One region of the Butyrivibrio sp. WCD2001 genome, then DNA from elsewhere that is predicted to be linked to it. Evidence: predicted binding sites of a transcription regulator. Region 1 holds the regulator's gene; the other holds the start of a gene.

Region 1 (5,928 bases):
TTTTGCAAGTCTTGCCGTCTCATCCATGATACAAGTCCTGCAATCATGTATATCCTTACCGCTAAGTCTTGAAAACTCAGCCAGATGAGGCGTCATAATAATATCTGCATTGTATGCGCAAACAAGATCTCTTATATCTTTTTCGGATGATATGATATTAAGTGCATCCGCATCAAGAATAAGAGGGAGCACAGCATTTTGAAGAATAATCTTCATGATTTCTTTTGCAGAATTACTGATTCCTATTCCCGGTCCGCATATTATAGCATCCGCCCATCCGATTGCTGAAATAAGAGCTTCTTTGCTTTTGCTATATTCGATAGTATCAGAAAGATTGAATCCCTCTTCGGTATAAGTATCCGTCATGGCTTCAGGCAGAAGTGTCTGAATAGCCGAGAGATTTGCCTCATCTGTATAAACCTTTATCATGCCGGCACCGCTTCGAATGCAGCTCTCAGCAGCCATTATGCATGCACCGCTTATTTTTTTACTTCCGGCAACCACAAGAACTTTCCCAAACGAACCTTTATTACCCGCAGGATTTCTTGGTGGCAGCAGCTTAACCGGGATTTCCTTTTTATCAGGGATGTCAACATACTTAAATTTGGGATAATCCTTCAAAAAGCCATCCTCAGTGATACCCACATTCACTATATGTATCTCACCTGCATGAGCAGCTCCAGGATAAAAAACAAGCCCCATTTTCAAAAAGCCAAAGGTCACTGTCTCATCTGCCCTTATTGCATAGCCATGTACCTGCCCCGTATCCGAATTAATACCTGTTGGTATGTCAGCTGCTATAACATGTGGGAATTTCCCATCATAATCTTCTCTTGAATAATTGATTTCCCATACCGCGGCTGAATAATCCCCCGTAAGGTCCCTTGAGCAGCCTATCCCCAGCATGGCATCAATTATTACGTCACATTTTTTTATTTGAGAGCCAAGTTTGGACTGATCAAAATCCACGACATTAAGGCCATAGGACAATGCTATTTTCAGCTGTGAGCTACATGCGGAAGTCCTTTTTGTATTTGAAGCCTTATCACTTAGACTGTGATTAACAAGAACAAGCGTGACAGGTATTTTATCCTGAAAAAGAAGTCTGGCCGCTGCAATTCCATCACCGCCGTTATTCCCACTTCCCGCAAGAATCAGAACCTTACCGCCCTCCGGAAGAGCTTTTTTTACATATTTGCATATAGAAAGCGCCGCCCTTTCCATAAGAACATCCTGCGGCACTCCGAACTCGGAGATTGTAGCCGCATCACATCGCTTCATCTCGGCAGCGCTTACAACATAATTTGAATTTTTATCAATTATCGGTAAATTTTTCATCTTCTACTATTATCCCATCGCGTTCAGTCATTCCGGGTCTGATTACAGGGTGTCGTTTTTCAGGATCGTACTTTAGATCAAAGAGATCAATAACTTCAGGTCCGAAAATGTTGTGCATATAGGAATATACATTAAAGTTTTCGAGCTCTTTTTCCTGCATTCGGATAATATTCTTTTTCAGCTGTACCCTTACTTTTGATATCCACTCATCAACAGCATCGATTTCGAGGGTATTATCATGCATTCTTTTATAAAAGATATTCATCGTCTCGATCATGAGCTGATAATCGATCTGATAAATCTCTCTGGGAAGTCCGAGCATATCGTCCTCGCACTCCTCTATCTTATCATTGCACTCCTTGATAAGGCGTGTATGATCATCAATTTCGGCCTCAATCTTCTTCCGCTTCTTTGGATTCTTTCCCGCATCATCTCTTAGGACAACAATCTCACCGAGAAGCTTTTTCTTAAGCCTCTTTATGTCCTTAATTTTTTCCCTTGTCTTTTCCTGTATGTTCACAAGCTTATTAAGCTCAGCCTCAAGCTCCTTTATCTTGGGAGTTTTGGGACTAAGAAGGAAAAGCTGTTGCCATTTTTCATCCTTGGAAAGAATCGGAATATCCTTTCCGACAAGAGCATCAGAATAGTCATTATTAGCCATATTGGCATCCTCCAAGCGGTTTAAATCACTTGTTATTTCCTGGAGTTGTGATTATTTTCATATCTATCAATGCTATATGAAAGTTTCATAAGCGAATCTGACAGATGAACATTTTCGACCTGAACATTCTCAGGAAGATCAAGATCAACATGTGCGAAATTCCATATAGCCTTTATGCCGCATTTTACAAGTTTATCCGCCATAGGAACAGCCTGATCCTTAGGTATTGCAAGGACCGCAATCTCTATCTTATTTTCTTTTACAAACTGTTCAATCTCTTCGACAGGTCTGATCTCAATATCACGTATTTTCTTACCATGAAGCTTAGGATTTAAATCAAAAGCTCCTTTAAATATAAATCCTCTGTTGAAGAAATTGTTATAACCGGAAAGAGCCTGTCCAAGATGACCTGCCCCAATAATGATAAGTGTATGCTCCCTGTCAAGGCCGAGTATCTTACCTATTTCCTCATATAAGTACTCAACATTATAGCCGTAGCCTTGTTGTCCGAAGCCTCCGAAATTATTAAAATCCTGCCTGATCTGTGAAGCAGTAACCTTCATAATATCGCTGAGTTCCTGAGATGAAACTCTATCTATTCCCTGACTTTTCAGTTCACCTAAGTATCTGAAATAGCGGGGCAATCGGCTGATAACAGCCTGAGATATTTCTTTTCTCGCCATACATCCTCCATGACTGACACCGAAAAAATTATGTTATTTATTACTCTGTAAAATTCGGCTAATTTTAATTATACTATCTGTTAAATTTTCGTCAATCTTATAAATTGACTTTACAATAATTTTATTTGTCATTAATACAAATTTGAAAAAATGTTTCAACGTAGATAATATCTGATGAAATTAGTTTTCAGAAATATGCATTTTTATCTTTTCTTTAATACCCAGTTTATGAATTGTTTCGAATTGGAAATTATAATAACCATATCTTCCTATGTAGTTTTTTAGAAGTTGGAGATAAAAATATGGGAATGTCAATTGATGGATTAGGTGCTTACAATATGTACCAGGCAAGGCCTATGAATTATACAGTATCCAATCAGGCTCCTGTATCGGATGTGTATGACAAGCATAAGGCTGTTGGTGATATCGCCACTGTTGCTCCTGTCGTTTATCCTAATGCTCAGGAAGTAAAAGTCGGTGAAGTTGCCAGTACCGATGGCAAGGATGAAGCTCTGAAAGTAAGCCAGCAATATAATCAGATTGCTTCAAAATTCGGTAACACAACGGTAGGTTACGGACGTGATATGTCAGGTTATTCCTACAGTCAACCCGGTAGTTCCTTTGATGCTTTTGCATAAGGGTTTTAAATGAGAAAAGAAAAAAAAGAAGCTCTTCCAAGTTAGTCCTTGAAAGAGCTTCTTTTTTGATTACTCAGATAAGTTTTCCCATTCATCATAGAGTTCCGAAAGGCGTTCTTCATTTGATGAAAGTTCATCGGATAGCTTTCTAACCTTAGCAAGATCGGTCGCTACATCAGGATCTGAGAGTTCTTCATTTATTTTCTCATTCCTCTCTTCCAACTTAGCTATCTCATCTTCACATTTTTTCAGAGCAGCTTCCTGCTTACGCTTTCTGGCTGCTTCTTCTTTTTGTGCTTTCCAGTCTGCTGCACCTGAACCGGAATCAGCATCGGAAGTACTGCCTTTTGAAGCAAGCTTGCCAAACCCCGAACCTGAAACAGCATCTGCGGAATCCATCTCGATTCCTCTGCCAAAAGAGGAATTATCTCCTTTTTCAGCAATAGCACGAGCTGTCTGTTCCTCACAATGCTCCATATAGTAATCGTAGTTACCAATATAATTAACCAGTGATCCGTGAGTAAGATCAAGTATTCTGGTCGCTGTTTTGTTTATAAAATATCTGTCATGGCTGACATATAAAACAGTTCCTTCATATCCGCAAAGAGCATCCTCAAGAATTTCCTTGCTGGTAATATCCAGGTGGTTCGTAGGCTCATCGAGAATCAGGAAATTAGCTTCTGAAAGCATAAGCTTTGCAAGTGAAACCCTTCCCTTCTCTCCGCCTGAAAGATCTCCGATGCGTTTAAACACATCATCACCGGTAAAAAGAAACGCTGCAAGAGTGTTCCTGATCTCAGTATTATTCATTGACGGATATGCATCGGATAATTCTTCAAAAAGAGTCTTTTCATTGTGAAGAACCTGATGTTCCTGATCGTAATAACCGACATGAACCTTTACTCCGAGAATGATTTCTCCTTCATCAAGAGTCTCCATGCCATTAATGATTTTAAGCATTGTTGTCTTACCGGTTCCGTTATCGCCGATAATTGCAACACGCTCACCCCTCTTAATATCAAAAGAAATATCCTTAAAGAGCTGCTCATTTCCAAAGGATTTGGCAATACTCTCAACATGCATTACGTCATTACCGCTCACGCAGTTAGGTGTAAGGGTTATACGCATATCATCCCTTACCTCCGTGGGCTTCTCAAGACGTTCTATCTTATCGAGCATCTTCTCTCTGCTCTCGGCACGTTTGATACTCTTTTCACGGTTAAACTGTTTAAGCTTATCTATAACTTCTTCCTGATGCTTAATTTCTGCCTGCTGATTCAGATATGCCTTCAGCTTGGCAGCTCTGATCTGCTCGCGTTTTTTTGCATATGCAGTATAGTTTCCAATATAAACATCAGCATTTGTCTGATCTATTTCGATCACCTTTTGGGCAATACGATCCAGAAAGTATCTGTCATGGGATACAATAAGCACTGCACCCTTATAATTCATAAGATAACCCTCAAGCCACCTTATAGAGTTCATATCAAGATGGTTTGTAGGCTCATCGAGAATTATAAGATCCGGGCTCTGCAAAAGAAGCTTACCCAAAGCCACTCTGGTCTTCTGACCTCCGGAAAGTGTCGATATTTTCTTATCGAATTCATCCTCAGAAAATCCAAGGCCTTTTGCTACACCAATGACCTCACTCTCCCAGGCATAACCGTTTTTAAGCTGGAATTCGTGGTTCATCTGGGCATAGCGTTCCATGAGCCGATCGAGTTCTTCGCCGCGAAGAATATCCATCTGAGCTTCCGCAGCTCGTATCTCAGTCTCCAGATCAATAACATCCCTTTTCATCTCGCGAAGCTCTTCATAGATGCTGTGCGCACTGTCTATGTTCTGATTCTGAGCAAGATATCCAAAAGTCGTGTCTCTTGAAAACGTAACCGATCCGGTATCGGGAGTAAGCTCACCAATAATCATTCTGATGAGCGTTGTCTTCCCTGCACCGTTTATTCCTACTATCGCAGCCTTCTCGTTATCCTCAATATGAAAAGATACTCCCTTCAAAACATCCTTACCATCAAAGGATTTTGAAAGATCATGACAGTTTAGTACCAAAATTATTTGTTACCTTTCACCTTGTTAATTACTATTTTGGCCGCACGCTTCGCAGCATACGGTCCGACCAATTTGAGCTTATCCTCTGATCTTACCATAGTACTTGCTTCAGGTATATCCCTGCTAAGATGAATTGCATCAAATTCGCATTTTGTTGTGCACAGACCGCAACCGATACATTTGTTTTCATCAACAGTAGTTGCACCGCATCCAAGGCATCTGTTTGCCTCTTTCTTTACCTGCTCCTCTGTGAGGGTAAGGCGAAGATCGTCAAAGGTATCCTTTGCAATTCCGGCTTTTTTGCCAGGAATTTGACGCGGAGCATTGTCAAAGCTCTCAACAAGTATATCATCCTTATCAAGTTCTATAAACTCTCTTCTGTCTCTTGCAAGGTCAAGTCTGTTTCCGGGATGTACAAAACGGTTCATTGAAACGCATGCTTCTCTACCACCTGCGATAGCATCAATTGCAAATCTGGGACCTGTAAATACATCTCCGCCTGCAAAAATATCAGGCTCTGCAGTCTGAAGTGTAAGTGAATCAG
Region 2 (5,928 bases), on a different contig from region 1:
TATACATCGCCTCTTGGCATCGGCTGGATGGTAACACCTCATGACCATTACGGTCCCAGTGTCGAAGGTTATGAATATGACAGATGGGGAACCTATCACCGTGCAGACTGGCAGGGAATAGGCGTAGAGCGTGGACCTGAGGGTACCGGCTATGCACTTCAGTACAGATCTCCCAACAAGGAGAATTTCTCTAAGCCGGAGACTACCCCCGAAGAACTCTTGCTGTTTTTCCATAAGACACCCTATAAACACGTCTTAAAGTCAGGAAAAACGGTTATTCAGCATATCTACGATACACACTTTGAGGGCTACGAAGAAGCTCTTGCAATGCAGAAAAAGTGGCAGAGTCTTGAAGGTAAAGTGCCTGCACGCGTTTTTGATAATGTATCCGAGAGATTTGAGAGACAGGTCAGAAATGCACGTGAATGGTGCGACATCGTGAACAGTTACTTCTTCCGCAGATGCGGAATCCCTGATGAGAAGGGAAGAAAAATATACTAAAATCAAAAATCCCCCGGCTTTGCCGGGGGATTTATAAGTTTTCTCAAACTTCTGGCTCGATTAAGCCATATGTATTTCCTTTTCTCTTATAGACTACATTCGGCTGGTCTGTCTCAGCGTTTATGAATACGAAGAAGCTGTGTCCGAGAAGCTCCATCTGAATAGCTGCGTCCTCAACGTACATGGGCTTAAGATCAAACTTCTTTACACGCTCGATTCTGATTTCCTCATCATCGAAATCATCATTTTCAATGTATTCCTTCTTGAAATTACTGATCTCAGTCTGATGCTTGTTAACGAGTTTGCTTCTGTATTTTTTTAGCTGACGTTCTATGATCTCCTCCACAAGATCTATTGAAACGTACATGTCGTTACTGACTTGCTCGGATCTGATGATCTTACCCTTAACGGGAATGGTAACTTCGATCTTATGGCGATCCTTGTCAGCGGTTAATGTTACATTGATGTTGGTTTCCGGGGTGAAGTACTTTTCAAGCTTTCCGATTTTTTCCTCCACGGCGGATCTCAGTCCGGGTGTTACATCGATGTTTTTTCCAATAATAGTGAATTTCATGCGATCATCCCCTTTGCAGTGTATTATGGGTTAGAATTCTGTCAGACAAAATCCTAAATTTTATAAACAAATTATAGCATTCTTACAATCGAATGTGCAATTTAATAAAAGATAGTTTACAAATCTTTAATTTTTGTGGATGTCGCACAAAAAATATGTTCGCTTCAAAATTGTGTAAACCTGATTTTTAATGTGGATAAATGTGGATGGTGTGGATAACTCCGTGTATAAGTCGAAAAATAGGCATTTCTATTTCAAAAATTGTGGATAACTTTTTAAGACTTTCTTAAATTTAATCCAATATTTTATATTGACTTTTAGATTTATGGGCAAATAGAACATCTTAACAAAAAATTTACAAAAAAAGAGTGTATTGTCTGTCCTTTTCCTTGCATAGAAAATCGCATGCATGCTATAATATATTCGTTGTGACAAAAAAATAACAAGCAACAAAAAATACAATTAAATGCGGACAAAATAGTCCCGAAACGGAGGTATCATCTATGGCACAGAAGGTAGTATTAGCAGGTGCTTGCAGAACTGCAATCGGTAAAATGGGCGGCGCCCTTTCAAACACACCGGCTGCAGATCTTGGTTCAATTGTTATTAAGGAAGCTCTTAACAGAGCAGGAGTTAAACCGGAGCAGGTTGACGAGGTACTTATGGGATGTGTTATCCAGGCTGGTCTTGGCCAGAACGTAGCTCGCCAGGCTTCAATCAAGGCAGGTCTTCCTGTTGAGGTACCGGCTGTTACTATCAATGTTGTTTGCGGTTCAGGTCTTAACTGCGTAAACATGGCAGCTGAGAAGATTTTATCAGGTGATGCTGATATCGTTGTTGCAGGTGGTATGGAGAACATGTCAATGGCTCCTTTCGCACTTGACAAGGCTCGTTTCGGTTATCGTATGAATAACGGCGTATTAAAGGATTGCATGGTAAATGATGCTCTTTGGGATGCATTCAATGATTACCACATGATCCAGACTGCTGATAACGTAGCAGAGCAGTGGAAGCTTACAAGAGAAGAGCTCGATGAGTTCGCACTTAACAGCCAGCAGAAGACTGAGGCAGCTCAGAAGGCAGGCAAGTTCAAGGATGAGATCGTTCCTGTAGAAGTTAAGGTTAAGAAGGACACAGTTGTATTTGATACAGATGAAGGCCCTCGTCCGGGATCTACAATGGAAGGTCTTGCAAAGCTTCGTCCTATCAACAAGGATGGCGTTACAACAGCAGGTAATGCTTCAGGTATCAACGACGGCGCAGCAGCTATCGTTGTTATGAGCGAAGAGAAGGCTAAGGAGCTCGGCGTTAAGCCTATGGCTACTTGGGTAGCAGGAGCTCTTGGCGGTGTTGATCCTTCTATCATGGGTGTTGGCCCTGTAGCAGCTACAAAGAAGGTTCTTGCTCGCACAGGTCTTACAATTGATGATATCGATATTTATGAGGCAAACGAGGCTTTCGCAGCTCAGTCTGTAGCTGTTGGAAAGGATCTTAATTTTGACCTTTCAAAGCTTAACGTCAACGGTGGTGCAATTGCACTCGGACACCCTGTTGGAGCATCAGGATGCCGTATTCTTGTTACTCTTCTTCATGAGATGCAGAGATCTGACAAGAAGCGTGGTCTTGCTACTCTTTGCATCGGTGGCGGCATGGGTTGTGCAACTATCGTTGAGAGAGACTAATTAAATGCTAAAAGGAAACGGATTTTTCCGTTTCCTTTTTATACGAAAAAAGAATTTACGGTATTTAGGCAGGCTTAAGGTTCTGCTGATATACCTAAATTATAGAAACGAACAAGGAGGCAAAGAAAATGGGATTTGTAAATGTTGAAGTTAAGGACAAAATCGCTGTTCTTACAATCAACCGTCCTGAAGCACTCAATGCTCTTAACAGCCAGGTTCTTGATGACCTTAATGCTGCTCTTGATAGCATTGATGTGAACACAGTAAGAGCTCTCGTTCTTACAGGTGCAGGCGAAAAGTCATTTGTAGCAGGTGCTGACATCGGCGAGATGAGCACTCTTACAAAGGCAGAAGGTGAAGCATTCGGTAAGAAAGGAAATGATGTTTTCAGAAAGCTGGAGACATTCCCCATTCCTACAATCGCAGCAGTTAACGGCTTTGCTCTTGGTGGCGGCTGCGAGATTTCAATGAGCTGTGATATTCGTATCTGCTCAGACAACGCTATGTTTGGTCAGCCCGAGGTTGGTCTTGGAATCACTCCCGGATTCGGCGGCACACAGAGACTTGCTCGTCTCATCGGTGCAGGTATGGCTAAGCAGCTTATCTATACAGCACGCAACATCAAGGCTGACGAGGCATACAGAATCGGTCTTGTAAATGCAGTTTATACACAGGAAGAGCTTCTTCCTGCAGCTGAGAAGATGGCAAACACAATTGCAGCACAGGCTCCTATCGCAGTTCGTGCATGCAAGAAGGCTATCAACGATGGACTTCAGCTTGATATCGATAAGGCAATTGAGCTCGAGGAGAAGATCTTCGGCGATTGCTTCGAGACAGAAGATCAGCGTGAAGGTATGGCTAACTTCCTTCGCAAGAAGGACGACCCGAAGAAGGTTAAAGTGGTTGATTTCCAGAATAAATAACTTTTAGGAGGATATATAAATGAAAGTAGCAGTAATTGGCGCAGGTACAATGGGAGCAGGTATTGCTCAGACATTTGCACAGGCAGACACAGTAGATAAGGTTTATCTTTGTGACATTAAGACAGAGTTCGCTGAGGGCGGCTTTGCTAAGATTAAGAAGAGCATCGACAAGATGGTATCTAAGGGAAAGATCGATCAGGCTAAGGCTGATGCTATCATCGGCAAGATCCAGACAGGTCTTAACGACATCTGCACAGACGCTGATCTCGTAGTTGAGGCAGCTCTTGAGGTTATGGATATCAAGAAGAACCTCTTCAAGGAACTTGAGGAGAACATCGTAAAGAATCCTGATTGCATTTTTGCATCTAACACATCATCTCTTTCAATCACAGAGATCGGTGCAGGACTTCCGAAGCCCGTTATCGGCATGCACTTCTTCAATCCCGCTCCTGTTATGAAGCTGGTTGAGGTTATCCAGGGTGCTAACACACCTGAGTCTGACGTTGAGAAGATCAAGAAAATCTCTGAGGATCTTGGCAAGACTCCCGTTCAGGTTAACGAGGCAGCTGGTTTCGTAGTAAACCGTATCCTTGTTCCTATGATCAACGAAGGTATCTTCGTATATTCAGAAGGCGTTTCCGATATCCAGGGCGTAGACACAGCTATGAAGCTTGGCTGCAACCATCCTATGGGACCCCTTGAACTCGGTGACTACATCGGACTTGATATAGTTCTTGCAATCATGGACGTTCTCTACAAGGAGACAGGTGATTCCAAGTATCGTGCTTGCCCTCTTCTTCGTAAGATGGTTCGTGGTAAGAAGCTTGGTGTTAAGACTGGTATCGGTTTCTACGATTACAGCGACGGCGGTAAGGTTCCCACTGATAAAAAGTAAAAGTAATCACTAGGCGCCGTCCTTTGGCGCCTAGTGTAATACTTTGTTCTGGCGAAGGGCTTTGCCCTGAGAGCAGAACTTCCTTAGACAACAATTCATTTAGGAGGATATTTTCATGGATTTTCAGTTAGATCAGCAACATGAAATGGCGAGAGCTCTTTTCAAAGAGTTTGCAGAAAAAGAAGTTAAGCCACACGCTATAGATGTGGATGAGACAGAGGTATTCCCTATGGAGACCGTTAAGAAGATGCAGAAGTACGGTTTCATGGGTATCCCGATTCCGAAGGAATACGGCGGACAGGGATGTGATCCTCTTACATACGCTATGTGCGTAGAGGAGCTTGCAAAGGTTTGCGGTACAACAGCAGTTATCGTTTCCGCACACACATCACTTTGCTGCGATCCTATCATGACATACGGTACAGAAGAGCAGAAGCAGAAGTACCTTGTTCCCCTTGCAAAGGGTGAGAAGCTCGGTGCTTTCGGTCTTACAGAGCCCATGGCTGGTACAGATGCTCAGGGCGTTCAGACCAAGGCTGTTCTTTCAGAAGACGGTAAAGAGTGGATCCTTGATGGTTCTAAGTGCTTCATCACAAACGGTGAGGTTGCTGACGTTTATATCATCATCGCTTACACAGATATCGTTGAGGATAAGAGAGGCAGAAAGACAAAGAAATTCTCAGCATTTATCGTTGAGAAGGGAACACCCGGGTTTACATTCGGTACTAAGGAAAACAAGATGGGTATCCGTGGATCATCCACATACGAGCTCATTTTCCAGGATTGCCACATTCCTGCTGAGAACCTTCTTGGCGCTAGAGGAAAGGGCTTCCCGATCGCTATGCACACACTTGACGGTGGACGTATCGGTATCGCTGCACAGGCTCTTGGTATTGCTGAGGGCGCTCTTGATCGTACAATTGAGTACGTTAAGGAGAGAAAGCAGTTTGGTCGTTCAATCGGTCAGTTCCAGAATACACAGTTCCAGCTTGCTAACATGGCTACACAGTGTGAAGCAGCTAAGATGCTTGTTTACGCAGCAGCAGATGCTAAGAAGAACAAGGATCGTTACTCTGTAGAAGCTGCTAAGGCTAAGCTTTTCGCTGCAGAGGTTGCTATGGATGTTACAACCAAGGCTGTTCAGCTTCACGGTGGTTATGGTTACATCAGAGAGTACGAAGTAGAGAGAATGATGCGTGATGCTAAGATCACAGAGATCTACGAGGGTACATCTGAGGTTCAGAGAATGGTTATCAGTGGAGCATTACTTTCCTAATATCCGGAACCATTCACAAAGGACTATTTACAATTTTTAATAAGGAGAAAACAAATGAAAGTTGTAGTTTGCATAAA

The links. Region 1 encodes Rex, which represses fermentation and respiration genes when NADH is low (regulators of the CRP and FNR family bind a similar motif). Its sites were predicted from a motif close to ATTGTTAANTANTTAACAAT; they were not measured.
Region 2: G630_RS0119165 (acetyl-CoA C-acetyltransferase) is a predicted target of Rex. The motif match lies at 1,503-1,522, and genes of this name have one in related genera.

Annotation. Positions count from the first base shown of each region.
Region 1 covers NZ_AUJZ01000001.1:464,349-470,276, forward strand. Annotated here, with positions in the region: gene G630_RS0102035 (bifunctional ADP-dependent NAD(P)H-hydrate dehydratase/NAD(P)H-hydrate epimerase) at 1-1,338, opposite strand, end outside; gene G630_RS20320 (hypothetical protein) at 1,316-1,999, opposite strand; gene G630_RS0102045 (redox-sensing transcriptional repressor Rex) at 2,032-2,682, opposite strand; gene G630_RS0102050 (hypothetical protein) at 2,985-3,320, shown strand; gene G630_RS0102055 (ABC-F family ATP-binding cassette domain-containing protein) at 3,390-5,384, opposite strand; gene G630_RS20325 (FAD-dependent oxidoreductase) at 5,387-5,928, opposite strand, start outside.
Region 2 covers NZ_KE384200.1:286,051-291,978, forward strand. Annotated here, with positions in the region: gene G630_RS0119155 (alpha-glucuronidase) at 1-501, shown strand, start outside; gene hpf (ribosome hibernation-promoting factor, HPF/YfiA family) at 545-1,075, opposite strand; gene G630_RS0119165 (acetyl-CoA C-acetyltransferase) at 1,579-2,757, shown strand; gene G630_RS0119170 (enoyl-CoA hydratase-related protein) at 2,886-3,680, shown strand; gene G630_RS0119175 (3-hydroxyacyl-CoA dehydrogenase family protein) at 3,700-4,575, shown strand; gene G630_RS0119180 (acyl-CoA dehydrogenase) at 4,691-5,851, shown strand; gene G630_RS0119185 (electron transfer flavoprotein subunit beta/FixA family protein) at 5,906-5,928, shown strand, end outside.